4 regions of the Sphingopyxis sp. QXT-31 genome follow, and region 4 is predicted to be linked to each of the others. Evidence: predicted binding sites of a transcription regulator. Region 4 holds the regulator's gene; each other region holds the start of a gene.

Region 1 (5,667 bases), 750 kb from region 4:
CTGCCCGGTCGAGCGGCGCGACAGCTCCTTGGCGAGCTTGACGCGCTGCGCCTCGCCCCCCGACAGCGTCGTCGCCTGCTGCCCGACCTTGATATAGCCGAGCCCGACGCGGACGAGCATCGCCATCTTCTCTCGGATCGACGGCACCGCCTTGAAGAATTCGGCGGCATCCTCGACCGTCATGTCGAGCACGTCGGCGATGCTGTGCCCCTTGAACTTCACCTCGAGCGTCTCGCGGTTGTAGCGTTTGCCGTGGCACGTCTCGCACGTCACATAAACGTCGGGCAGGAAGTGCATCTCGATCTTGATCAGGCCGTCGCCGGTGCAGGTCTCGCAGCGCCCGCCCTTGACGTTGAAGCTGAAGCGCCCGGGCTTGTAGCCGCGCGCCTGGCTTTCGGGCAGCCCCGCGAACCAGTCGCGGATGATCGTGAAGGCGCCCGTATATGTCGCGGGGTTCGAGCGCGGGGTGCGGCCGATCGGCGACTGGTCGATGTCGATGACCTTGTCGCAATGCTCCAGCCCCTTCAGGCTGTCGTGCGGCCCCGCGACCATGCGCGCGCCGTTGAGCACGCGCGCCGCGCTGGCGTAGAGCGTGTCGATGATCAGGCTCGACTTGCCGCTGCCCGACAGGCCGGTGACGCAGGTGAAGGTGCCGAGCGGGATCTTGACCGTCACATTGTCGAGGTTGTTCGCGCGCGCGCCCTTGAGCACCAGGTCGAAGCCATTGCCCTTGCGGCGGTGCTTCGGGATTTCGATGCGCTTGGTGCCGTTGAGATAGGCCGCGGTCAGGCTCTTCTCGCTCTTGAGCACCTCGTCGAGCGTCCCCTCGGCGACGATCTCGCCGCCGTGGAGCCCCGCGCCGGGACCCATGTCGACGACATAGTCGGCGTGGCGGATCGCATCCTCGTCATGCTCGACGACGATCACCGTGTTGCCGAGGTCGCGGAGGCGCTTCAAGGTCGCGAGCAGCCGGTCGTTGTCGCGCTGGTGGAGGCCGATGCTCGGTTCGTCGAGGACGTAGAGTACGCCGCTGAGCCCGCTGCCGATCTGCGAGGCGAGGCGGATGCGCTGGCTCTCGCCGCCGCTGAGCGTGCCGCTGGTGCGGTTGAGGTTGAGGTAATCGAGCCCGACATTGTTGAGGAAGCCGAGCCGCTCGTTGATCTCTTTCAGGATCGCCTTGGCGATCTGCCGCTGCGTGTCGTTCAGCTTCTCCTCGAGCGTGCCGAACCACTCGAGCGCGTCGGCGACCGAGCGCTGCGCCGACAGGCTGATATTCTCGCCCGCGATCTTCACCGCGAGCGGTTCGGGGCGCAGCCGCGCGCCGTGGCACGTCTCGCACGGCTGCGGCGTCTGATATTTCGACAGCTCCTCGCGCATCCACGCGCTCTCGGTCTGCAGCAGCCGGCGGTTGAGATTGCCGATCACCCCCTCGAACGCCTTGTGCGTCGTGTAACTGCGCCGGCCGTCCTTGAAGGTCAGCTCGACCGGCTTGCCACCGGTGCCATAGAGGATCACGAGCTGCACCTCGCCAGGCAAGTCCTGCCACGGCGTCGTCAGGTCGAAGCCATAGGCTTTGCCCAGGCTTTCAAGCACTTGCATATAATAAGGCGAGGGCGGGTTCGATTTCGCCCACGGCACCACCGCGCCCTTCTTCAGGCTCAGCGCATGGTTGGGGACGACCAGGTCGGGGTCGAACTCCTGCCGCTCGCCGAGCCCGTCGCACGCGGGGCAGGCGCCCTGCGGCGCGTTGAAGCTGAACAGCCGCGGTTCGATCTCGGCGATGGTGAAGCCCGACACGGGGCAGGCGAATTTCTCCGAGAAGATCAGCCGGTTCGCGGGAATGCCCGCGCCCTTCATCGCGCCGCCGGTGTCTTCCTCCTCGCGCCCCGGCACGGGACCGTCGGCGAGGTCGACATAAGCAAGCCCCTCGGCGAGCTTCAGCGCGGTCTCGAAACTGTCGGCGAGCCGCGTGCCGAGACCCTCACGGACTGCGATGCGGTCGACGACCACCTCGATGTCATGCTTGTATTTCTTGTCGAGCGTCGGCGCCTCGCCGATCTCGTAGAATTCGCCATCGATGCGGACGCGCGTGAAGCCGTCCTTCTGCCACTGCGCGAGTTCCTTCTTATACTCGCCTTTGCGCCCACGCACGACCGGGGCGAGCAGATAGGCGCGCGTGCCCTCGGGCAATTCCATCACGCGGTCGACCATCTGGCTGACCGTCTGCGCGCTGATCGGCTCGCCGGTTTCGGGCGAATAGGGGATGCCGACGCGCGCCCACAGCAGGCGCATATAGTCGTAGATTTCGGTGACCGTCGCGACGGTCGAGCGCGGGTTGCGGCTGGTCGTCTTCTGCTCGATGCTGATCGCCGGCGACAGCCCGTCGATATGCTCGACATCGGGCTTTTGCATCATTTCGAGGAACTGGCGCGCATAGGCGGACAGGCTCTCGACATAGCGCCGCTGGCCCTCGGCATAGATGGTGTCGAAGGCGAGGCTCGACTTGCCGCTGCCGCTGAGGCCGGTGATGACGACCAGCGCATCGCGCGGCAGGTCGACGTTCACGCCCTTCAGATTATGCTCGCGCGCACCGCGCACCGAAATATGGGTGAGACTCATGGGAGGGGTGTGTTCCAGATTTGTTCTTGGCGCGCAAGTGCGCGTTTCGCATGGGAGATAGGTATCCGGACGCGGTATCGCAACGAAGCGATTTGACGTATCGGTCCTATACGCGGACCGGCGGTTGCCGGTCTATCGACGCATCGGCCACGGCGGAGCGGACCCTATGGCAAAGCTGACCATTCCCGGCACCGCGCTCGACGCGCTTTCGCGATCGGCGCAGATCGGCGTGTCTGCGAGCGAGTGGCAAAGCTCGGAGATGTTCGAGCGCGCGCGGGTGGAATCGCTGCGCGCGCTCTGGTTCGACGGCGAGGGGCGGCAGATCGGCGAGGAAGTGGCGCTCGAGCCCATAACCTTCGATTTGGCCGAGGGGTTCGCGCCCGACGGGCGGATCGGCGCCGAGCCGGTCGCGCGCGACATCGACCTTCGCGGCGAATTGCCGCCCGCTGCCGAGCATCTGATGCTGCAATGGGGCGCTGAGCGGCTGACCGTGCGCGCCGAGGAGCTGGTCCGCGCCGACGGCATGCCCGGCGCGCCGTTACGCCGCAAATTCCCCGACGAGGCGCGCAGCTTCTATTATCCGGTGATTTCGGACGGCTTCCTCGACGCCGAGACCTTCTTCGCGCATGTCGCCGACCTGACCGGCTGGATGCGCGAGCAGCAGCCGTTCGACGGCGCCGAACTCGAACCCGTGTTCGGCATGGAGGCGCTGTTCTGGGCGGCGCCCGGCGAGGCCAAAAGCCATTTCGGCGCCCCGCTGACCGGCGACATGATCTGCGCGGTCGGCGTGGGCACGCCCGTGCTGCTGGGATCGCGCGAGGACGCCGCGCGCAAGCTTCGCGCCTTCCTGCTCGATGGCCAGGGCCTGATCCTGATGAACAGCAGCCAGCGCGGTGGCGCAGGAGGCAGCGCGCCGCACGACTTCCCGGCGTGGGCCAGCATCAACGCCTGCCCCGGCGAAGACTGGCGCCGCATCGCGCTGCACGAGATCGGGCACAGTCTGGGGCTGGAGGACGAATATGTCCTGCCCGACCTGCCGGTCTATGCGACCTGGCGCGACATGGCGTTCGACTCCGGCGCCAATGCGACGAGCAAGGCGAACCCCGGCAAGGCGCCGTGGAAGACGCAGCTCAACCTGGGCGACGACGAAGGCCGGCCGACGGTCAGCCACGCCGATCAGGACGGCGGCTGGGTCGATCCGCGGCCCGGCGGCAAACCGCTGGTCGGCACGGTGGCGGGCGCGCATTATCACGAGAAATATTTCCGCCCGTCGGGCGACTGCCTGATGCGCAGCCTCGCCGCCCCGCATTTTTGTCCGGTTTGCCAGCGGCATATCGTCGACAAGCTGCGCTAGCCGCGGGGCGGGCGCGCTGCGGCGGCCGCCGATACGCCCCGCATTTCCACCAACTCCCCAAAGGCTTCGACCAATGTCCGGCCAAAATCTTGACCCTGCCGGGCGGCGGGCGGACAAAGCTGGCATGTCCGCGGCCCGCCGGGAACGGGTGCGCGCACGAAAGGAGCTGGGGAAATGAAGAAACTTCTGGGTGGGGCCGCGGGCCTCGCAATGGCCGCGGCGTTGGCCGCGGTGCCGGTGCTGGCGAACGACATGGCGCCCATGGCGTCGCTCAAGGCCGATGGCGCGGGCGAGGCGTCGGCGAAGGACGAAGGCTCGCTGAAGGCGCTGACCTTCGGCAGCTGGGGCGTCGACCTTGGCGCGCGCGACACCAGCGTAAAGCCGGGCGACGATTTCGATCGCTTCGCCAATGGCGGCTGGTTCGCCAAGACCGAGATACCGGCCGACCAGGCGTCGGCGGGGGTCGATTACGACGTCTATAATTTGACCCAGCGCCAGCTGCGCCAGGTCGTCACCGGCGCGCCGGCGACGAGCCAGGTCGGCGGCCTCTACCAGAGTTTCGCCGACGAGGCGCGCGTCGAGGCGCTGGGCGCCAAGCCGCTGATGGCCGACCTCGCCAAGGTCGCGGCAATCAAGGACAAGAGCGAGATGGCGCGCTTCATGGGCGCGTCGCAGGGCGCGTTCGGTACGACGATCGTCGGCGGCGGGCCTTATGCCGATACCGACGATCCGACGATCAATGTGCTGTGGCTGGGGCAGGGCGGGCTGGGCCTGCCCGAGCGCGAATATTATCTCGACGACCAGTTCAAGCCGCAGCGCGACGCCTATCGCGCCTATATTGTCCGCACTTTGGGACTGACCGGCGCGAAGAACCCCGAGGCCGCCGCCGACGCGATCATGGCCTATGAGACCGAGATCGCGAAGGTCAGCTGGAAGATCGCCGACCGCCGCGACATCGGCAAGATCAACAACCCGATGTCCTCGGCCGAACTCGCCGCCTATGCGCCCGGGCTCGACTGGAACGCGTGGTTCGCGGGGGCCGGGATCGGCCCGCAAAAGCGCATGATCGTCAACGAGACGACCGCGATCCGCGACATTTCGGCGCTCTATGCCAAGACGCCGCTCGACACGCTGAAGCTGTGGCAGCAATTCCATGTCGCCAACCAGGCCTCGCCCTATCTGTCGAAGGCCTTCGTCGACAGCCGCTTCGACTATACCAAGGTGCTGAGCGGGGTGAGCGAGCTGCGCCCGCGCTGGAAACGGGGGCTGACGCTCGTCGACGGCAGCCTCGGCGAGCTGGTCGGCGAGACCTATTCGCAGCAATATTTCCCCGCGAGCGCCAAGGCGAAGATGGAGGCGCTGGTCGCCAACCTCAAGCTCGCGATGGGCGACCGTATCCGCGCGAACAGCTGGATGGCGCCCGCCACCAAGGAAGCCGCGCTCGCCAAGCTCCAGAAGATGGACGTCATGGTCGGCTATCCCGACAAATGGCGCGACTATTCGGGGCTAAAGATCGACGCCGCCGATCTTTATGGCAATGTCCAGCGCAGCGGGAAGTTCGAATATGCCTATCAGCTGGGCGAACTCGGCAAGCCCGTCGACCGCAAGAAATGGTCGATGAACCCGCAGGAAGTGAACGCGTATAACGGCGGGCTGGAGAACAAGATCGTGTTCCCCGCGGGCATATTGCAGGC
Region 2 (5,667 bases), 1.4 Mb from region 4:
CGTGGTCACCGAGGACAAGGGCCCGCTCGCCGACATGGTGCGCCGCCACAGCACCGGGCAGCAGGTCGGTGGCGACCTGTCGATCCGCCTCGCGGGGCAGGGCGACGAGCCCGTGTCGATGCGCGTCGTCGGGGTGCGCGGGCTGGGCGAGGCGGCGGTGCTGCTGAGCCTCAAGGATTCGAGCGAGGAATCGCGGCTGAAGCGCCAGGTCGCGCAGGCGTCGAAGATGCAGGCGGTCGGCCAGCTCGCCGGCGGCGTCGCGCACGATTTCAACAATATCCTGACCGCAGTGCTCGGCAGCTGCGACCTGATGCTGATGCGCCATACGCCCGGCGACAGCGACTATGACGACATCCAGCAGATCCGCAGCAACGCCAACCGCGCCGCCAGCCTGACGCGGCAATTGCTCGCCTTCTCGCGCCAGCAGACCTTGCGCCCGCAGATTCTGCAGCTGCCCGACGTGATTTCGGAGGTGTCGCACCTGCTCAAGCGCCTGATCGGCGATTCGGTGCAATTGTCGGTCCGCCACGGGCGCGGGCTCGGTGCGGTGCGCGCCGACCCCGGCCAGCTCGAGCAGGTGATCGTCAACCTCGCGGTCAACGCACGCGACGCGATGGGCGGGCACGGCACGCTGACGATGGAAACCTATCCGGTCAGCGCCGCCGAAGTCCGCGCGATGGGCAGCGACATCATGCCGCCCGCCGATTATAGCGCGCTCAAGGTCAGCGACACCGGCAGCGGTATCCCCGCCGACGTGCTGCCCAAGATTTTCGAGCCCTTCTTCACCACCAAGGATGTCGGCAAGGGCACCGGGCTCGGGCTTTCGACCGTCTATGGTATCATCAAGCAGTCGGCGGGCTTCATCTTCGCCGACAGCAAGCCGGGCGAGGGGGCGAGATTCAGCATCTACCTCCCCGTCCACCGCGCCGAAAAGGATGCGCCCGTCGCCGCGCCGCCGCCGCCCAAGCCCAAGAAGAGCCAGTGGGGCACGGGCACCATCCTGCTCGTCGAGGACGAGGATATGGTGCGCGCGGTCGCCGAGCGTGCGCTGACCCGCGCAGGCTATACCGTCGTCACCGCGTCGCAGGGTGAGGAAGGGATCGAGCGTTTCGGCAAGATGGACAAGGTCGACCTGATCCTGAGCGACGTGATGATGCCGACGATGGATGGTCCCGCGATGGTCCGCATCCTGCGCGGCCAGCGTCCGGACGTACCCGTTTTATTCATGTCGGGCTATGCCGAGGAACAATTGCGCCAGTCGATCGATATTGACCATGTGTCTTTCCTGCCCAAACCCTTTTCGGTCGCGCAGCTGACCGAGGCGACCTCGGCGGCGCTCGATGCCGCGGCGCAGCGGGCGGCGGCGCATGGCTGACCGCCGCATCCTGCTCGTCGAGGACGATGTGCTGATCGGCATGATGCTCGCCGACATGTTCGACGCGCTCGGTTATCCCGAACCCGCGCAGGCGGCGAGCGTCGAGGATGCGCTCGCGGCGATCGCCGGGGGGCCGATCGACGGCGCATTGATCGACATCAACCTCGGCGACGCCAAGGGCTGGCCCGTCGCCGACGCGCTGGCGGAGCGCGATATCCCCTTCGCCTTTACCTCAGGCGGCGGCGACGTGATTCCTGCCACGCATGCGCACCGCAAGCTGGTGTCGAAACCCTTCCGGCTGAACGAGATCGAGGCTGTGCTGGACGGGTTCTTTGGCGGTTAGCCCTGCTTCGCGGCGCGCCGAAATAATTTTTGTTCCACTCTTGTTCCAATAGAACAAACGCTGTACACAGGTCCGGCGTTGCGATGCTTCTGCCTTCGCGATAGAGCAGGAAAGGTACGGTCATGGCCGGTCAATTGTCACTCGTGGAATCGGGGAAATCAGTGAATAGCTCGGACAGGCAGAAGGCGCTCGACGCCGCCTTGGCGCAGATCGATCGCGCCTTCGGCAAAGGCTCGGTGATGAAATTGGGCTCGAAGGAAGCGATGCAGGTCGAGTCGATCTCGACCGGATCGCTCGGGCTTGACATCGCGCTCGGGGTCGGCGGGTTGCCGCGCGGCCGCGTCATCGAAATCTACGGTCCCGAAAGCTCGGGCAAGACGACGCTCGCGCTGCACACTTTGGCCGAGGCGCAGAAGGGCGGCGGCACCGTCGCCTTCGTCGATGCCGAACATGCGCTCGACCCCGTCTATGCCAAGAAGCTCGGCGTCAACATCGACGAACTGATCGTGTCGCAGCCCGACACCGGCGAACAGGCGCTCGAAATCGTCGATACGCTCGTGCGCTCGAACGCGATCGACGTGCTCGTCGTCGACTCGGTCGCCGCGCTCGTGCCGCGCGCCGAAATCGAGGGCGAGATGGGCGACAGCCATGTCGGCCTGCAGGCGCGTCTGATGTCGCAGTCGCTGCGCAAGCTCACCGGCTCGATCAGCCGCTCGCGCTGCATGGTGATCTTCATCAACCAGCTGCGCATGAAGATCGGCGTGATGTACGGCAATCCCGAGACCACGACCGGCGGCAATGCGCTGAAATTCTACGCGTCGGTCCGCCTCGACATCCGCCGCACCGGCCAGATCAAGAATGGCGACGAGATCGTCGGCAACACGACGCGCGTCAAGGTCGTCAAGAACAAGGTCGCGCCGCCGTTCAAGCAGGTCGAATTCGACATCATGTACGGACAGGGCATTTCGAAGATCGGCGAGATCCTCGACATCGGCGTCAAGGCCGGGCTCGTCGAAAAATCGGGCGCTTGGTTCAGCTATGATTCGATCCGCATCGGGCAAGGCCGCGAGAATGCCAAGACCTTCCTCAACGACAATCCCGAACTGCGCGAGCGCCTCGAAGCCGCGATCCGCAGCCGCACCGACGCGGTGGCCGAAGAAATGATGGCCGGCCCCGACGACGACGGCGACGACGACTGATAGCCTCGGCCGGTCTGCCCCCGCGGACCGGCCCACCAACGGCGGCGGGTTCCTTGCCCCTCAGGTCCGCACCCTCTCGAGGACCGGCCCGCCCGCCGTTGGCCTTGCGCGGCGCCCTTTGGCTTGCGCGGCCCTTATGAGCGGCTACAGAAGGGCGATGCCCGCGATCCGCCTCTTCGGCCTGCCAACCGACATCAACAGCAGCTTCGAGCGCGGCGCCGCCGCAGGCCCCGCCGCGATCCGCGCGCAGCTCTGGAGCGAGCGCGGCAATATGGCGAGCGAGCTCGGGCCCGAGCTCGGCACCGACATCGCCTTCGCCGACGACGGCGACCTCGCGCTCACCGAAGATACCCCGCGCGACGATGCGATGATCCGCCGCCACGTCGCTTATATATGTGAAGATGGTGAAGTTCCGCTCGCGCTCGGCGGCGACCATGCCGTGACCCTGCCGCTCGTCGAAGCCGCGGCGGCCTGCTTCGGTCCGGTGAACATCCTCCATATAGATGCGCACCCCGACCTTTACAATGATTTCGGCGGCAATCCGCGCAGCCACGCCTCGCCCTTCGCGCGCATCTTCGATGGCGGCCATGCCAATCGGCTGGTGCAGGTTGGCATCCGCACGCTGAACCGACATTGCCGCGATCAGGCTGAGCGCTTCGGGGTTCAGATCGTCCCGATGGCGGGTTTCACCCCCGACGCGGTACCGGTGCTGGGTGGCCCGCTCTATATCTCGATCGACATGGACGGCATCGACCCGTCGGCGGCGCCCGGCGTCGCGCATCCCGAGCCCGGCGGGCTGACCGTGCGCGAGCTGCTCGCCGTCCTCCACAAGCAGACCGCGCCGATCGTCGGCGCCGATATCGTCGAACATCACCCCGGCCGTGACAGCGGCGACGTCACCGCGATCCTCGGCGCCAAGCTGGTGCGCGAACTCGCGGCGCTGATCGACCGCAACGGACATTATAATCTATAAAGGAGAGCGACATGAGCCTGATCGTCCACCACCTCAACAACAGCCGTTCGCAGCGCATCCTGTGGCTGCTCGAGGAACTCGGTGCGCCCTATGAGATCAAACATTATCAGCGCGACGCGGTGACCAACCTCGCGCCGCCCGAGCTCAAGGCGGTCCACCTGCTCGGCAAGTCGCCCTTGCTCGAGGATGCGGGGCGGGTGATCCAGGAATCGGGCGCGATCGCCGAATATCTGTGCGAAAATTACGGCGGCGAGGCGCTTGTCCCGGCGCGCGGCACCGACGACCATGTCCGCCACCTCGAGCTGATTCATTTCGCCGAGGGCTCGGCGATGACGCCGATTCTGCTCAACATCTATCTCGGCCGCCTCGGCGACGCCGCCGCGCCGGTCAAGCCGCGGATCGACGAGCAGCTCGATGCGCATTTCGCCTATCTTGAAGGCGAACTCGGCGCGTCGGGCCATTTCGTAGGCGACAGCCTGTCGGCGGCCGACATCATGCTGAGCTTTCCCGCCGAGGTCGCCGCGATGGGCGGTGCGGCGCGCTATCCCAAGCTCGCGGCCTTCGTCGCGGCGATGCACGCGCGTCCGGCGTGGCAGGCGGCGCGCGAAAAGGGCGGGGCTTATTTTGTCTTCTGAGCGCGCTTCCTTCATCTCGGCGCTCCTGCTGGCACTCGGCTTGACGGCGCCTGCCGTCGCGCAACCCGCCGCCCTCGATCCGGCGGTCGAGCGCAGCGTCGAGACCTTCGGCAGCGCGGCCTTCATGCCGACACCGGACGACGAAGGCGCCGCGATGGCGCGGCTGTCCGACTATACCCTCGCGCTCGAAAAGCGCGATTTCGCGGCCGCCTATGCGATGCTCAGCCTGGCGCGGCAGGCGGTGACGCCGCGGCTCGAATGGGAGGGCAATCTGCGCAAGCAGGACGGGCTGTGGGCCGACGGCCGCATCCGCATCCTGCGCCTGCAATGGTATCTCGACCCGCCGACGCAGACCCCCGGGCTCTATGCGGCGTTCGACTTTCGCAGCGATCGTGCCGACGGGACGATGGACTGCGGCTATGTCGTCGTGCACCGCTCGGCGCCGGGCGCCGCCTTTGCCGTCGCGAGCAGCAATGTGTCGATCGTCCCGCCCGAGCTGATCGAGGATGGGGTGCCCAAGGCCGATGTGCTGCGCCAGCTGCCCTGCTACCTCGGCAAGGGCATCGCGACCGCGATCTGATCCGGCCGCGCCGAGACCCAAGGAAATTCGGCTTGCCGCGCCAGAGGTGTCGCGGCAAGGTCCCCGCGCCGCCGCCCGGCGGCTTCCGGTGGGGGAATCACGATGGCGATGATGGCACTGGCGATTCTGGCGGCGGCGGCCGCTGGGCAGCCCGAGATCAAGGTGTCGCCAGTACCTGGTAAGGGTTTCGTCGCGACCGTCGCGGTGATCGACGCCGACCAGTACGACCCGACAATCGACCGCATCAAGGTGCTGGCGACGCAGCGCTGCGGCGCGCTCAAGGTGCGCTTCGGGCGCTATTATTTCGACAACCAGATCGACGTCGATCGCGGCGTCACGGTGATCAAGGACTTCCGCCAGAATTTCTCCTGCTTCGACCCCGCAACCGATCCGTACAAGCCGGTCCCCGCCGACTGGAAGCCGAGTGCGGTCGAAGTCACCGCGGCGACGAGTTTCGCGAAGAAATTCGTCGATTATCTCGACGCCGGCAACGGCGCCGAACTGGCAAAGATGATGGACCCCGCGCTGGAATCGACGACGGCCGAGATGAAGCGCTTCAGCG
Region 3 (5,667 bases), 1.0 Mb from region 4:
CCGGTAACCTTTTCGGCGTCCCACGCGCGCACGATCCCGGCGACGCTGTGCCGGTCGGCGACGCCGAGCGCGGGTAGGCCGAGCATTGCAGCGGCGGTGAAGAGCTCCTCGGGCGAGGAGGCGCCGCGCAGGAAGCTGAAATGCGTCGTGACCTGCAGCTCGACATAGGCCGGTCCTTCATCGGTCATGCTAAGGCGCCGCTATTGAGCGGCCGCACTCTCAAGCGAATGCGATTTGATGCCGGCCGCATTCTCAAGCGAATGCGATTTGATGCCTGTCGCATTCTCAAGCGAATGCTCCGTGAATAAACCAGCGCATGGAGCCGGTGGCCGGATTGACCCCGTCGCCGAGGCGGAAGAGCCAGTAACGGCCGCCCGTCTCGGTCTCGACCTGATAATAGTCGCGGACGGTGAGGTGGGTTTCGCCTTCAATCCCGCCCTCGCGCCACCATTCGCCCTGCAGTCGCTCGGGTCCGTCGCCCTGCGTGACCCGGTAGCGTTTGCGGCGCCAGATGAAGAGGCGCGGCGCATCATCGGGAAGCAAGGCGACGACATCGACCGGTTCGGGCCGCGCGAGCATACGCGAGGGGCGCGGCCAGTCGCTCCAGCTCTCGCCTGTCCCGGGCGCGAGCGCGGGGAGGGCGGCGACCGAGCGCTCGGGCATTGCGCTCGGTCGCGGCGCCGCGCGCTGGAGCGCCCGCTGCCCGAAGCGGTTGACGAGCGTGTCGACGAGCGCGGGAAGATCGGGGCCGCGCCGTCCGATATTTTCGAGCGCGTCGGCCTGGCTCCCTTGCTGCCGCTCGGCGAGCGCCGCGACCAGCGTCATCGCCTCGATCCCGAGACCGGGATCGACGCTCTCGATCCGCGCGGCGAGCAGTTTTGCAAGATGCCTGGGATCGCGCGAGGGGGAGGCGGTTCCGACGCGGATGGCCTGGGTCTGCCCATCGACGCGGTGGAAATAGCAGTCGAGGCGCCGCGCACCCGTTCCGGCGCGGGTGAGTTGGCCTGCGATATCGTGCGCAAGGTCGCCGATCACCTGCGCCAAGGCATCCGCCGTCGCGAGCGGCTCCATGAAGCCGCGCCTGGCCTGCGGCAGCTCTTCGGGGAAGAGCGGTTCGATCGGCTCTGGCAGCGTGCCGAGTGCCTGGTCGAGCCGGCGATGCAGTTCGCGCCCGAACCGTTTCGCGAGCGGACCGCGGGGACTTCCGATCAGCTGCTCGATCCGCTCGAAGCCGAGTTTGCGCAGGCCTTCGACATCGGCGGACGGCAGGCGGAGCGCTGCGACGGGAAGGAGCGCGATCGCCTTGCGATGCGCTCCGGGTTCAACCGTGACGGGCCGCCCGGCGGGAACATGGCGCGCGGTCGCATGCGCGCAGCCGGCCGTGTCCGCGACCGCAATTTGCAGGCTGAGACCGAAGGCTGCGACGCGGCGGTGAAGATCCTTGAGCAAGGCTCGCTCGCTGCTGAAGATAGCCGCGCAGCCGGTAATGTCGAGCCAGAGCCCGTCGGGCGGATCGGGCGCGACAATCGGCGAATAACGCGCGCCTGCCCAGAGGGCGAGGCGCCGCAGCCCGTCGAGATCGGCTTCGGGCTCGCCGTCGACGACATCGAGCTCGGGCGCGAAAGCCCGCGCTTTCGTGATCGTCATGCCTGTCTGGATGCCAAGTATCCGCGCCTCGCGGCACGTCGCCGCGACGATACGCCGGCCATGGTCGGGAATCGCGGTAACGAGCGGGCGGGGCGGGACGCTGCCGTCAGGCTGCGGCTTGCGCATCTTCCTGCGCAGCCGGTCGGTCGACCAGTGCGGCAGGAAGAGCGATACGACCCGTCGCATCGCAGCCCTCCACGATCCAGTTGTGCGGATTGCCGCCGCGCGCGCGCTCGAGCGCGACGCGCCAGCGCGCGCGTCCGATCGCGGGGATGCCGAGATCCTCGGTCGGACTCGCGGTGATGCGCCAGCGGGTCACGGCGGCGCTGCCTTCGGCAGGCTCGCCGGCCTTGCAGGCGCGGCGGAAGATGAAGGCGGGGACCCCCGAGGCCTCGGCGGCGAGCTGCAGCCGCTTCGAAGCGGTGGTGCTGTATTTCTTGACCTCGCCGACGACCCCGGCGAGTCCCGGATGGCGGAGGCATTCCTCCATCGCGAGGAGGACGTTGGTGTCGCTGCCCGCTTCGACATGAATCAGCCGGTCGGGATGGAGCCCGGCAAGATGGAGCGCGGGGGCGAAGAGATCACGCCAGCGCAGGCACCAGAAAACCGGGCCGTCGCTCCTGGCGAGGATGCCGGCGAGGAAGATCGTGGCGCTCGCATCGTCGGCCAGTTCGGGACTGCCGGCGAGCTCGTGGAGCGCGCCGGTGGCGATTCCGCGCGCGGGAATCCGCGAGTCGAGATCATCGATCCCGAACGGGATGACGTCATGGCGTGCGCCCACGCCTTCGATTTGCGCGATTTTGGCGCGAATTTCTTCAAGGATGGCGGACTGGCGCATAGGTGCGGATAACTCGGTAAGCTGGCCTTATGTTCCTTCTTTGTTCTCATTGCCTGCTCTTCGTCAAGGCGCGCTGCGGCGAAGCGATATCATCGCTGTGGATGAAAAGCCGGAAAGCGAGGGTGCCGGGGGGTGCCGCGGGGCGGAGATACGAGCCGGCGGTGCGACAGATCGAAGGTGCGGGGCATTACGCCGGGACTAGGGGACGGGGTGTGGAGCGGGGGTGGGCCGGGCAGCCGTGAGCCCGGCTTTCGCATCCTGAGTCATGATTTCCGCTGAAACCCATCGGCTCCCGTTGCATGGGACCTTTCCCTCATTGGCTGCCTGATTGCGGGGCTCGGCTCGCCTAATGCCGTCAACCCCCTGCGGGGGTTCGCCCTCGCATGCGCTCGGTGACGGCGGCTCACGGCCCCTCCTTCTGGCGCCATCGGGGATGGTCCCCGAGCATCAAAGGAGACTGAACATGGGTACCACCATCGGAAATCTGACCCTCAAGGACGACGGCAGCTATGAAGGCACGCTCGCGACCCTGATGGTCACCGTGCCGATCGCAATCGTCCCGAACGGCCGCAAGATGAAGGAAAGCGAGCCCGATTTTCGCGTCGTCAGCCGGCGGAACGGATTCGAACTCGGCGGCGGCTGGGTGAAGACCGCCCGCTCGACCGGCGCCGAATATATCTCGGTGTCGCTCTCCGCCCCCGAACTCGGCGAGATTTTCTGCAACGTCGCGAACGCGCCGGGCGACGATCCCTCGAAGAAGGTGCTGATCTGGAACGCCCCCGGCAACTGACCGGACAGCATCGCGGCCCCGCCTTCGGGCGGGGCCGCATTCGCATGTTCGCATCACGCTTTGTCGAGCGCGGCCTCTATCGCGTCGAGAATATCCTCGAGCTCCTGCGACATATAGCCGCCTTTATCGCTGGCGCGGTCGACCAGGTTGCCTTCATCGCGGATGCGGACGAGCGAGCTGAGCACCTGGCGCAAATTGTCATCCATCGGGTCGGCCTTTCCAGTCGAGCAGCGCGAAACAAGCCTGTGCGGCAACATCGGTCCGCCTCATCATCGGGCACCCATCGCCATATTTCAACGGCAACCGGGAGGAGGGGCACGGCACGGCTACTGCCGCCGCGGCACCAGTCCCGCTCTCGATTGCCGCTATTCCCTTGGCCGAGGCCCGGCCTCCTACAGTCAACCCTTTCAGGGTCCCTGCGCAAGCTTGGGCCGCGGCTTTGCCGCGGTGACTGCGGCCTGTCCCCGTCCGGCGGGGCGACTGTCGAGCGGGAATGGTCCCGCTCCCGATGCAGGAGCTCCGACATGTCGCTTACCACCGCCCAATCGCTCGGCTGGAATCTCGCCCGCACGATGATGACCATCATCGTCCTGATCGAAACATCGGCCGGATATTCGGTCATGCCGCTCGACGAGTTCGACGGCGATCCCGCTTGCATCGTCTGCGAATATGACCCGTTCAGCCGCTGATATCGCGCGGGATTTCGCTCCAGGGTGGACCCGGTTCCGGTTTCACCTTCGGGGCGATTTCGCTATGCTCGCCGGGCAGATTGCGCTGTGGTGGTGGTGGAGAGCGCGTCCGACAGGAGGACGCCCGTGACCTTCATCTTCCTCCTTGGCGGCGCGGCCGCCATCTATATCGCCATGCTGATGTTTCGCCTGGCTGCGGTGGCACTTCCGCTTTACGCCGGCATCGGCATTTCGATTTACCTCATCGGCCGCGACTTCGGCTATCCGGCCTCGATCGCGGCGGGATTGCTGGTGGGGGCTCTCATTCTCTTTGCCGGACGGGCACTTTGCGCTGTCCTGCCGCCCTTCTATCGCGCGATCGTCGCGGCAGTATTTGCCGGTCCCGCCGGCTTTGCCGGTTATCAGGCCGCGAAGGGGCTGGCCGGGCTCGCGATCGGCGGAGGATATGCGCTTGAGGTGCTCGGATTTGCGGGCGCTCTCGCGGCAGCCGTTGCAGCCTGGCGGGGACTCGGGACAGCCGAGAGGCATCGCACGCGCGACGGAGCGATCGGCAGAGCTTGAGCCTGATCTCTTATCAAACCGGGTCCGCTCAAATACCCGAACTCGCGTCGAAGCCTCGCAGCATCCCCGCACCAGCCCGGCCTCCGATCTGCGCCATCTGCCGGCAAGCCGCTGACGCTGGATCGCTGGCCGCAACGGGGGGCCTGCGACTTTCTTCCCCCGGCGTTCCGCCGTTCCTCGCGAGCCAAGAAACTCTTTGCCCGCCGTCCTCCGCTTCGCTGCGGGCCCGGCGGCTGCGGCGCGCTCCCTTGCCGGCGGTCGATGCGCATCGAGGCCGCGCTGGTGCGGCCCGACATGCAGCAAAGGACATCGTCATGAGCAAGATCGGCAGCTTCAAACTCGTCTCGGGTGAATATCAGGGCGAGATCGTCACGCTTTCGGTGCAGGCCAGATCGGTCCGCATTGTCCCCGAGCGGAACCACAGCGGCAACGCCCCGAGCCACCGCGTGTTCGTCGGCGACGCCGAGGTCGGCGCAGCCTGGTCGAAGACGAGCCAGGACAAGCGTCCCTATCTTTCGGTCAAGCTCGACGACCCGAGCTTCATCGCCCCGATCTTCGCGCAGCTCTTCGCTGGCGAAGAGGGCGAATATGACCTGGTCTGGAGCCGTCAGAATCGCCGCAACGACAATTGATCCGGCACCCATCGCCCGGCTTCGGCCGGGCGATGTTATATCCAATTTGAGGGCTTTAGCGTGCGTAGCTCGGATATTTTTGCGCTAAGTCCATGATGTATGCGCCGGTAACCACGCCGCCATGGGCGAGGCAGTATTGGCTGAACGCGGCGGTTTATTCTCCTCAAACGGGTCGGAGGTGCGAATGGATCAGGCAGTCGGATGGCAGTCGCCATATTTTCCGAAAATATTCGAGCGATATGATCGCGCGGACTTCGCGCAGGAATTCCTGCGGCGAAGCCCCGCCTATCGCGGCGCCTATGCCGCCGCCGCGGCGGCGCCGGGCGCCGACCGCACGCGGCTCTTTCGGCGGCTCGCCAGCCGCTGGGGGTTGGTCTTTCGCCTTCGATCCTGATCTTCCGGCCGCGGCCGCACCCGCCCTGTGGCGGCCGCAGACCTGCGCCTTCGTCACGATCGCACGGCCGGCGCCCAAGGGCTTTGCCGCGCTGCGCCTCGCCGAGATTGTCGACG
Region 4 (5,667 bases):
CTGTTATCCAGCATGCGCGCGGTATAGGCGATGATGGCAAAGTCGGGCCGCGGGGATTGGCCGTCTGCCGCGTCGGCCGGCGGATAGGTGCGCTCCTCGGTGTTGCTCATATTCGCCGCGAGATACGCGCCAGCCGAAAAACCGATGACGCCGATCTTGTTCGGCTCGACGCCGTAGGTCGCGGCCCGCTCCCGCAACAGCCCCATCGCGCGCTGGGCGTCTTCCAGACCCAGGAGGATCTTCGGTCGCTGCTGTTTCCCCTTTTCCTTCGGCCACACTTGCGGCGTCCGGTATTTCAGCAGGGCGCAGGTCATACCCTGCCGAACGACCCACTCGCAAATCTCGGTGCCTTCCAGATCGGTCGCCACTGCGTGGAATCCGCCGCCTGGCAACACCAGCATCGTCGTGCCTCTATTGCGCCCTTTCGGCCGATAGATCGTCATCGTCGGCCGCGTGACATAGCTGGCCCAATGCCACGGCCTGCCGCCGACCAGGGGGGAGCCATTGCCGGTTGCTTCGGGATGATCGCCGGTATCCGGCTTTGCGAGCGGGACGTGCGCAGGCCATAGCGGCACCTGTATGCCGTCGGCTGTCGGTTGCCACACGCCCTCCTTTTCGACTTTCGGAATGTCGATCCTGGCGGGCACCCCGCCGGTCTTGCCCGCCTGCGCACCAGCCGGTCCGGTCAGACAGCTCGCAATCAGGAGCGAGGGAATGACGAAGCGCAAGCGTGACAAACTCATCTCCTGTTTCGAAAGGCGCAAACCGCTGGTCGCACGGTCGAGACTATCCTCGTTGCGGATGCCCGGGCAACGGCCGTCTGCGATTTCTCCACAAGCATGTGGGTCCAATAGTGTGGATGAAGGCGAGGAGGTTGCCGCGGGGCCACGTGCATCCATTCCCCTTGCCTTTCGCTCCCCGCCTTGCTTCGCTCCCCGGCATGACGCTCAAACCGACTCATCTCGACGACAGCGGCGCCGCGCATATGGTCGATGTCGGCGCCAAGCCCGCGACGCAGCGCCGCGCCGTCGCCGCCGGGCGCATCACCATGTCGCCCGAAGCGCTCGAAGCGATCCGCAGCGGCAACGCGCCCAAGGGCGACGTCCTCTCGACCGCGCGTATCGCGGGCATCATGGCCGCCAAGCGCACGTCGGACCTCATCCCGCTCTGCCACCCGCTCGCGCTGAGCAAGGTCGGCGTCGGCTTCGAATGGCTGGGCGACGGGATCGCGGTCACTGCCACCGCCGCGACCACCGGTCCCACCGGGGTCGAGATGGAGGCGCTCACCGCCGCCTCGGTCGCTTTGCTCACGCTCTACGACATGGCCAAGGCGCTCGATCGTGCGATGGTGATCGGCGACATCCGCCTGCTCGAAAAAAGCGGCGGCCGCTCGGGCAACTGGTCCGCAGCATGAGCAAGCTGCTCCCGGTCGAGGAAGCCCAAGCGCGCCTGCTCGCGCTTCGCGCGCCGCTCGCACCGGAAAAAGTCGCTTTTTCCGAAGCGCTTGGCCGCTATCTTTCAGAAGACGTCGTCGCGCGACGCGACCAGCCCGCCGCGCCGCTCTCGGCGATGGACGGTTATGCGATCCGCCACGCCGACCTGCCCGGCCCCTGGGCCGTCGCCGGGGAAGTCGCCGCAGGCGCCATCGCCGCCGCGCCGCTCGGGCCCGGCGAAGCGGTGCGCATCTTCACCGGCGCGCCGCTGCCCGAGGGCGCCGATACCATCCTCATCCAGGAAGATGTCGCGGTCCAGGGCACCACGCTGACGCTGACGGACCCCGGCCCGACGCTCTCCGGCCAGCATGTCCGCGACCGCGCGAGCGATTTTGCCAACGGCGCGACGCTCGTCGCCGCGGGCAGCCGCCTGACCCCCGGTGCGATCGCCGCCGCGATCATGGGCGGCGGAGCACAGCTTGTCGTCGGGGGCCGCCCGCGCGTCGCGATCCTCACCACCGGCGACGAACTGGTCCAGCCGGGCCGCGCGCTCGCCCCCGGCCAGATCCCCGACAGCAACGGCACGATGCTCGGCGCGATGCTCACTGCCGAGCCCGCAGTCGTCGGCCTGCCGCTCCACATCCGCGACGACCGCGATACTTTATCCAAGGTTCTGAAGGATTTGGCGCGACGTCACGACGTCATCGTCACCATCGGCGGCGCCTCGGTCGGCGACCACGACCATGTCCGCGGCGCGCTCGACGATGCCGGCGGCACGCTCGATTTCTGGAAGATCGCGATGCGCCCCGGCAAGCCGCTGATCGCCGGAACGCTCGGCGACGCGCTGCTGCTCGGCCTGCCGGGCAACCCGTCGTCGGCCTTCGTCACCGCGACGCTCTTCCTGATCCCGCTCGTCCGCCATCTCGCGGGCGCCGCCGCGCCGCTCCCCGATATCCGCCACGCGCCGCTGCTCGCCGCCCTCGGCCCCGGGGGCAAGCGTCGCGACTATCTGCGCGCGCGGCTCCAGGACGGCGGCCTCGCGGTCTTCGAAAGTCAGGACAGCGGCCGCACTTTCCCGCTCGCTGCCGCGACCGCGCTCGTCCTGCGCGAGATCGACGCCGCACCGCGCGCCGCCGGAAACATGGCCGCCTATATCGACATCGCTTGACAAGTTCGCATCTGTTCCATTATCGTTCTCCTTATGTCCGAAACCGGCATCATGGAGAACGCCCGATGTTGACCGCCAAGCAGCATGAACTGCTCCACTTCATCCAGCAAAAGCTCGACGCGAGTGGCATCTCGCCCTCGTTCGAGGAGATGAAGGAAGCGCTGGGTCTCAAGTCCAAGTCGGGAATTCACCGCCTCATCAGCGCATTGGAGGAGCGCGGTTTCCTGCGCCGGCTCCCCAATCGTGCCCGCGCACTGGAAGTGGTCAAGCTTCCCGAAGGTGGCAAGGCTCCTGTGCGGGGCGATAGCGACAATGTCGTGCCCCTGCGCAAGCCCGCCCCCGCCATACGCCCGATCGCCGCAAACGACATCGTCGAGGTCCCGCTGCACGGCAAGATCGCCGCCGGCGTGCCGATCGAGGCGTTCGAAGAGCATAATAATCTCGCTGTCCCCGCCGCGCTGCTCGGCGCGGGCGAACATTATGCGCTCGAGGTCTCGGGCGACTCGATGGTCGAGGCGGGCATCTTCGACGGCGACTATGCGCTGATCCAGAAGGTCAGCACCGCGCGCGAGGGCGACATCGTCGTCGCGCTCGTCGACGGACAGGACGCGACGCTCAAATATTTCCGCCGCGAGGGCAAGATGATCCGCCTCGACCCCGCGAACAGCGCCTATGAGCCGCAGCGCTACGAGGCCGAGCGCGTCATGGTGCAGGGGAAATTGTCGGGATTGCTTCGTCGTTACCACTGACCTGCGGCGGGCGGCGCCACGGATGTTCGTCGCCCGCACGTAGACTGGCCGCTGCGCGCGGCGGTTCGCCCAGATAAAGCGCGAGCCCGCCGGTCTGCCCCAGACTGTCGCGGTCGATCGTCAGCCAGCGCCCGACGCATTCGCGCGGCAGCCAGCGATCGCTGATCACGACATCGGCCGCCGCGCACGCCGCGGCCATCTCGCTCCCCTCGATCCGGTCGCGCCCGCGCGCCGCGAGGATCGTCCGCCCACGCTGCGTCCAGCGGCAGAAGTCGCGGTTGCATATCACATGGTCGAGCTCGGCGAGCGCCCCCAGCGGCGCGTCGATCCCCGCCGCCTCGGCCACCGAATCGCGCACATAATCGCCCGCGCGGTCACGCAGCAGCGCATAGCTGCCATCGGGAAGCGCCGCCGCGACATGCTTGCCGTCGCTCGTCACCAGCAGGTCGGGGCGCGGCTGGACGAAGAGCACCGCCATGCCCGCGAGCAACGGCACCGCGCCCCAGCGCCGCCAGCCGGTCTGCCACAACAGCAGCCACAGCCCCCCAAACACCGCGAGCCCGAAGCCCCAGGGCGGAAACACCGGCAGCGTCGCGACCGCCCCCGGTGCATCGGCGACGCTGTGCGCCAGCCAGATCAGCAGCTTCAGCGCCTGCTCGGCTACCCACCAGAAGGGCGCACCGAGCCCCACAGCGTCGAACAGCAAGGCCAGCGCCTCGGCGGGCATGATCACGAAAGTGGTCAGCGGGATCGCGACGACATTGGCGAGCGCGCCGTAAAGTCCCGCCTTGTGGAAGTGGAACAGCGCGATCGGCGCCAGCGCGACCTCGACCACCAGCCCGGTGATCACCAGCCCCACGATCCCGCGCCCCAGCCGCCGCGGCCAGCCCTCCTCGCGCCGCGCCATGAACCGCTGCATCCAGCGCCCCTCGTGCAGCGCGACGATCGCAGTGATCGCCGCGAAGCTCAGCTGGAAGCTCGGCCCCGCCAGCGCCTCGGGCCGCCACAGCAGCACGATCAGCGCCCCCGCCGCGACCAGCCGCAAGGTCAGCGCCTCACGCCCGAGCAGGATCGCCACCAGCACCAGCAGCGCCGCGATAAACGAACGCAAGGTCGGCACCTCGGCTCCCGCGAGCAAGGTATAACCGCCCCCCACCAACGCCGCGCAGGCAGCAGCGAGCGGCAGCAAATAACCGCCGAGCGCGAGCCGACGGCTCAAGCCCAACAGCCGCATCGCGAGCAGCATCGCAAATGTGACCACGGCCGTCACATGCAGCCCGCTGATCGACAGCAGATGCGCGAGCCCGCTCCGTCGCATCGCTTCCTCGTCGGCGGGGTCGATCGCGCCGCGGTCGCCCGCGACCAGCGCCGCGGCGATGCCGCCCGGCGATCCGTCGATCTGCTTATGGATATGGCTGCTCAGCCGCGCGCGCAGCGTCTGCTCGCCCTGTCCCGCCCCCGGCGCACGGCGTATCTCGCCCATCACGGTTCCTACCGCGCCCAGCCGATCGAACCAGGCGCGCTGGGCAAAATCATAGCCGCCGGGCAGGCTCGCCGCCGGCGGCGGCATCAGCCGCACGCGCAGCCCGACCGCCTCGCCCGGCGCGATCCCGTCGCCTTGCACCCCGTCGGCGGTCAGCCGCACCCGCGGCGGCAGGTCGGGGCGGCCGTGCGGACGCAGGATCAGCCGCACCTGGCCCTTCGCCGGTAGCGGCTCGACACTCTCGACCACCCCTGAAAATTGCGTCACCACGGGCGCCGCGAGCACCGGCGCTTCGACCCACAGCGCGCGGCCCCAGATCAGCAGCATCCCCGCCGCCGCGACCGCGCTGCCGAGGACCAGCATCCGCCCCGCGCGCCGCTGCCACCCGGCGAGCAGTCCGACGAGCGCCAGCGCCGCAAGCGCCAGCAACAGCCCGATCCAGTGCATTTTTGTCGGCAAGGCGAACCAGGCCGCGATCCCCGCTCCCAGCATGACCGGCAGCCACAGCGCGATCCGCTCGCGCTCGGCGTCGAGCCGCGCCTCGATGCTTTCGGACAGCCGCCGCATCGCCGCCGCGACCGCCGGACCAATGGGCGTTTGAAGCGGCCTTGTCGCCATGCTAGGGGCACCCCCGAACCCCGCCCCCGGACCTTCGCCGGGACCGGCAAAGTGAGTGAAAGAGGCCGTGGTGGCAACCGAAAATCAAGCAATTCCATCCGAAGCGACCGGCGCCGACGTGGTCACGCGCTTCGCCCCGTCGCCCACGGGTTTCCTGCATATCGGCGGCGCGCGCACCGCGCTGTTCAACTGGCTGTTCGCGCGCCACCATGGCGG

Evidence for each region. The regulator LexA, encoded in region 4, represses DNA repair genes until DNA is damaged. The targets are predictions, from matches to a motif close to GTTCCNCNCTTGTTCT.
Region 1: the regulator LexA is predicted to act here: its motif matches at 2,631-2,646, upstream of uvrA (excinuclease ABC subunit UvrA).
Region 2: the regulator LexA is predicted to act here: its motif matches at 1,750-1,765, upstream of recA (recombinase RecA).
Region 3: the regulator LexA is predicted to act here: its motif matches at 2,517-2,532, upstream of BWQ93_RS02790 (ImuA family protein).

The regions. Positions count from the first base shown of each region.
Region 1 is NZ_CP019449.1:843,509-849,175, forward strand. Features, by position in the region: gene uvrA (excinuclease ABC subunit UvrA) at 1-2,619, opposite strand, end outside; gene BWQ93_RS04205 (M64 family metallopeptidase) at 2,786-3,973, shown strand; gene BWQ93_RS04210 (M13 family metallopeptidase) at 4,148-5,667, shown strand, end outside.
Region 2 is NZ_CP019449.1:239,275-244,941, forward strand. Features, by position in the region: gene BWQ93_RS01170 (hybrid sensor histidine kinase/response regulator) at 1-1,375, shown strand, start outside; gene BWQ93_RS01175 (response regulator) at 1,368-1,718, shown strand; gene recA (recombinase RecA) at 1,841-2,917, shown strand; gene speB (agmatinase) at 3,054-3,890, shown strand; gene BWQ93_RS01190 (glutathione S-transferase family protein) at 3,902-4,525, shown strand; gene BWQ93_RS01195 (hypothetical protein) at 4,566-5,105, shown strand; gene BWQ93_RS01200 (hypothetical protein) at 5,208-5,667, shown strand, end outside.
Region 3 is NZ_CP019449.1:558,257-563,923, forward strand. Features, by position in the region: gene BWQ93_RS02780 (error-prone DNA polymerase) at 1-188, opposite strand, end outside; gene BWQ93_RS02785 (DUF6504 family protein) at 286-1,833, opposite strand; gene BWQ93_RS02790 (ImuA family protein) at 1,754-2,485, opposite strand; gene BWQ93_RS02795 (DUF736 domain-containing protein) at 2,949-3,275, shown strand; gene BWQ93_RS20635 (hypothetical protein) at 3,329-3,481, opposite strand; gene BWQ93_RS21040 (hypothetical protein) at 3,800-3,964, shown strand; gene BWQ93_RS02800 (hypothetical protein) at 4,091-4,525, shown strand; gene BWQ93_RS02805 (DUF736 domain-containing protein) at 4,840-5,157, shown strand; gene BWQ93_RS21225 (transcriptional regulator domain-containing protein) at 5,342-5,551, shown strand; gene BWQ93_RS02815 (DNA -binding domain-containing protein) at 5,457-5,667, shown strand, end outside.
Region 4 is NZ_CP019449.1:1,589,554-1,595,220, forward strand. Features, by position in the region: gene BWQ93_RS07730 (alpha/beta hydrolase) at 1-743, opposite strand, end outside; gene moaC (cyclic pyranopterin monophosphate synthase MoaC) at 941-1,414, shown strand; gene BWQ93_RS07740 (molybdopterin molybdotransferase MoeA) at 1,411-2,601, shown strand; gene lexA (transcriptional repressor LexA) at 2,667-3,350, shown strand; gene BWQ93_RS07750 (ComEC/Rec2 family competence protein) at 3,304-5,451, opposite strand; gene gltX (glutamate--tRNA ligase) at 5,522-5,667, shown strand, end outside.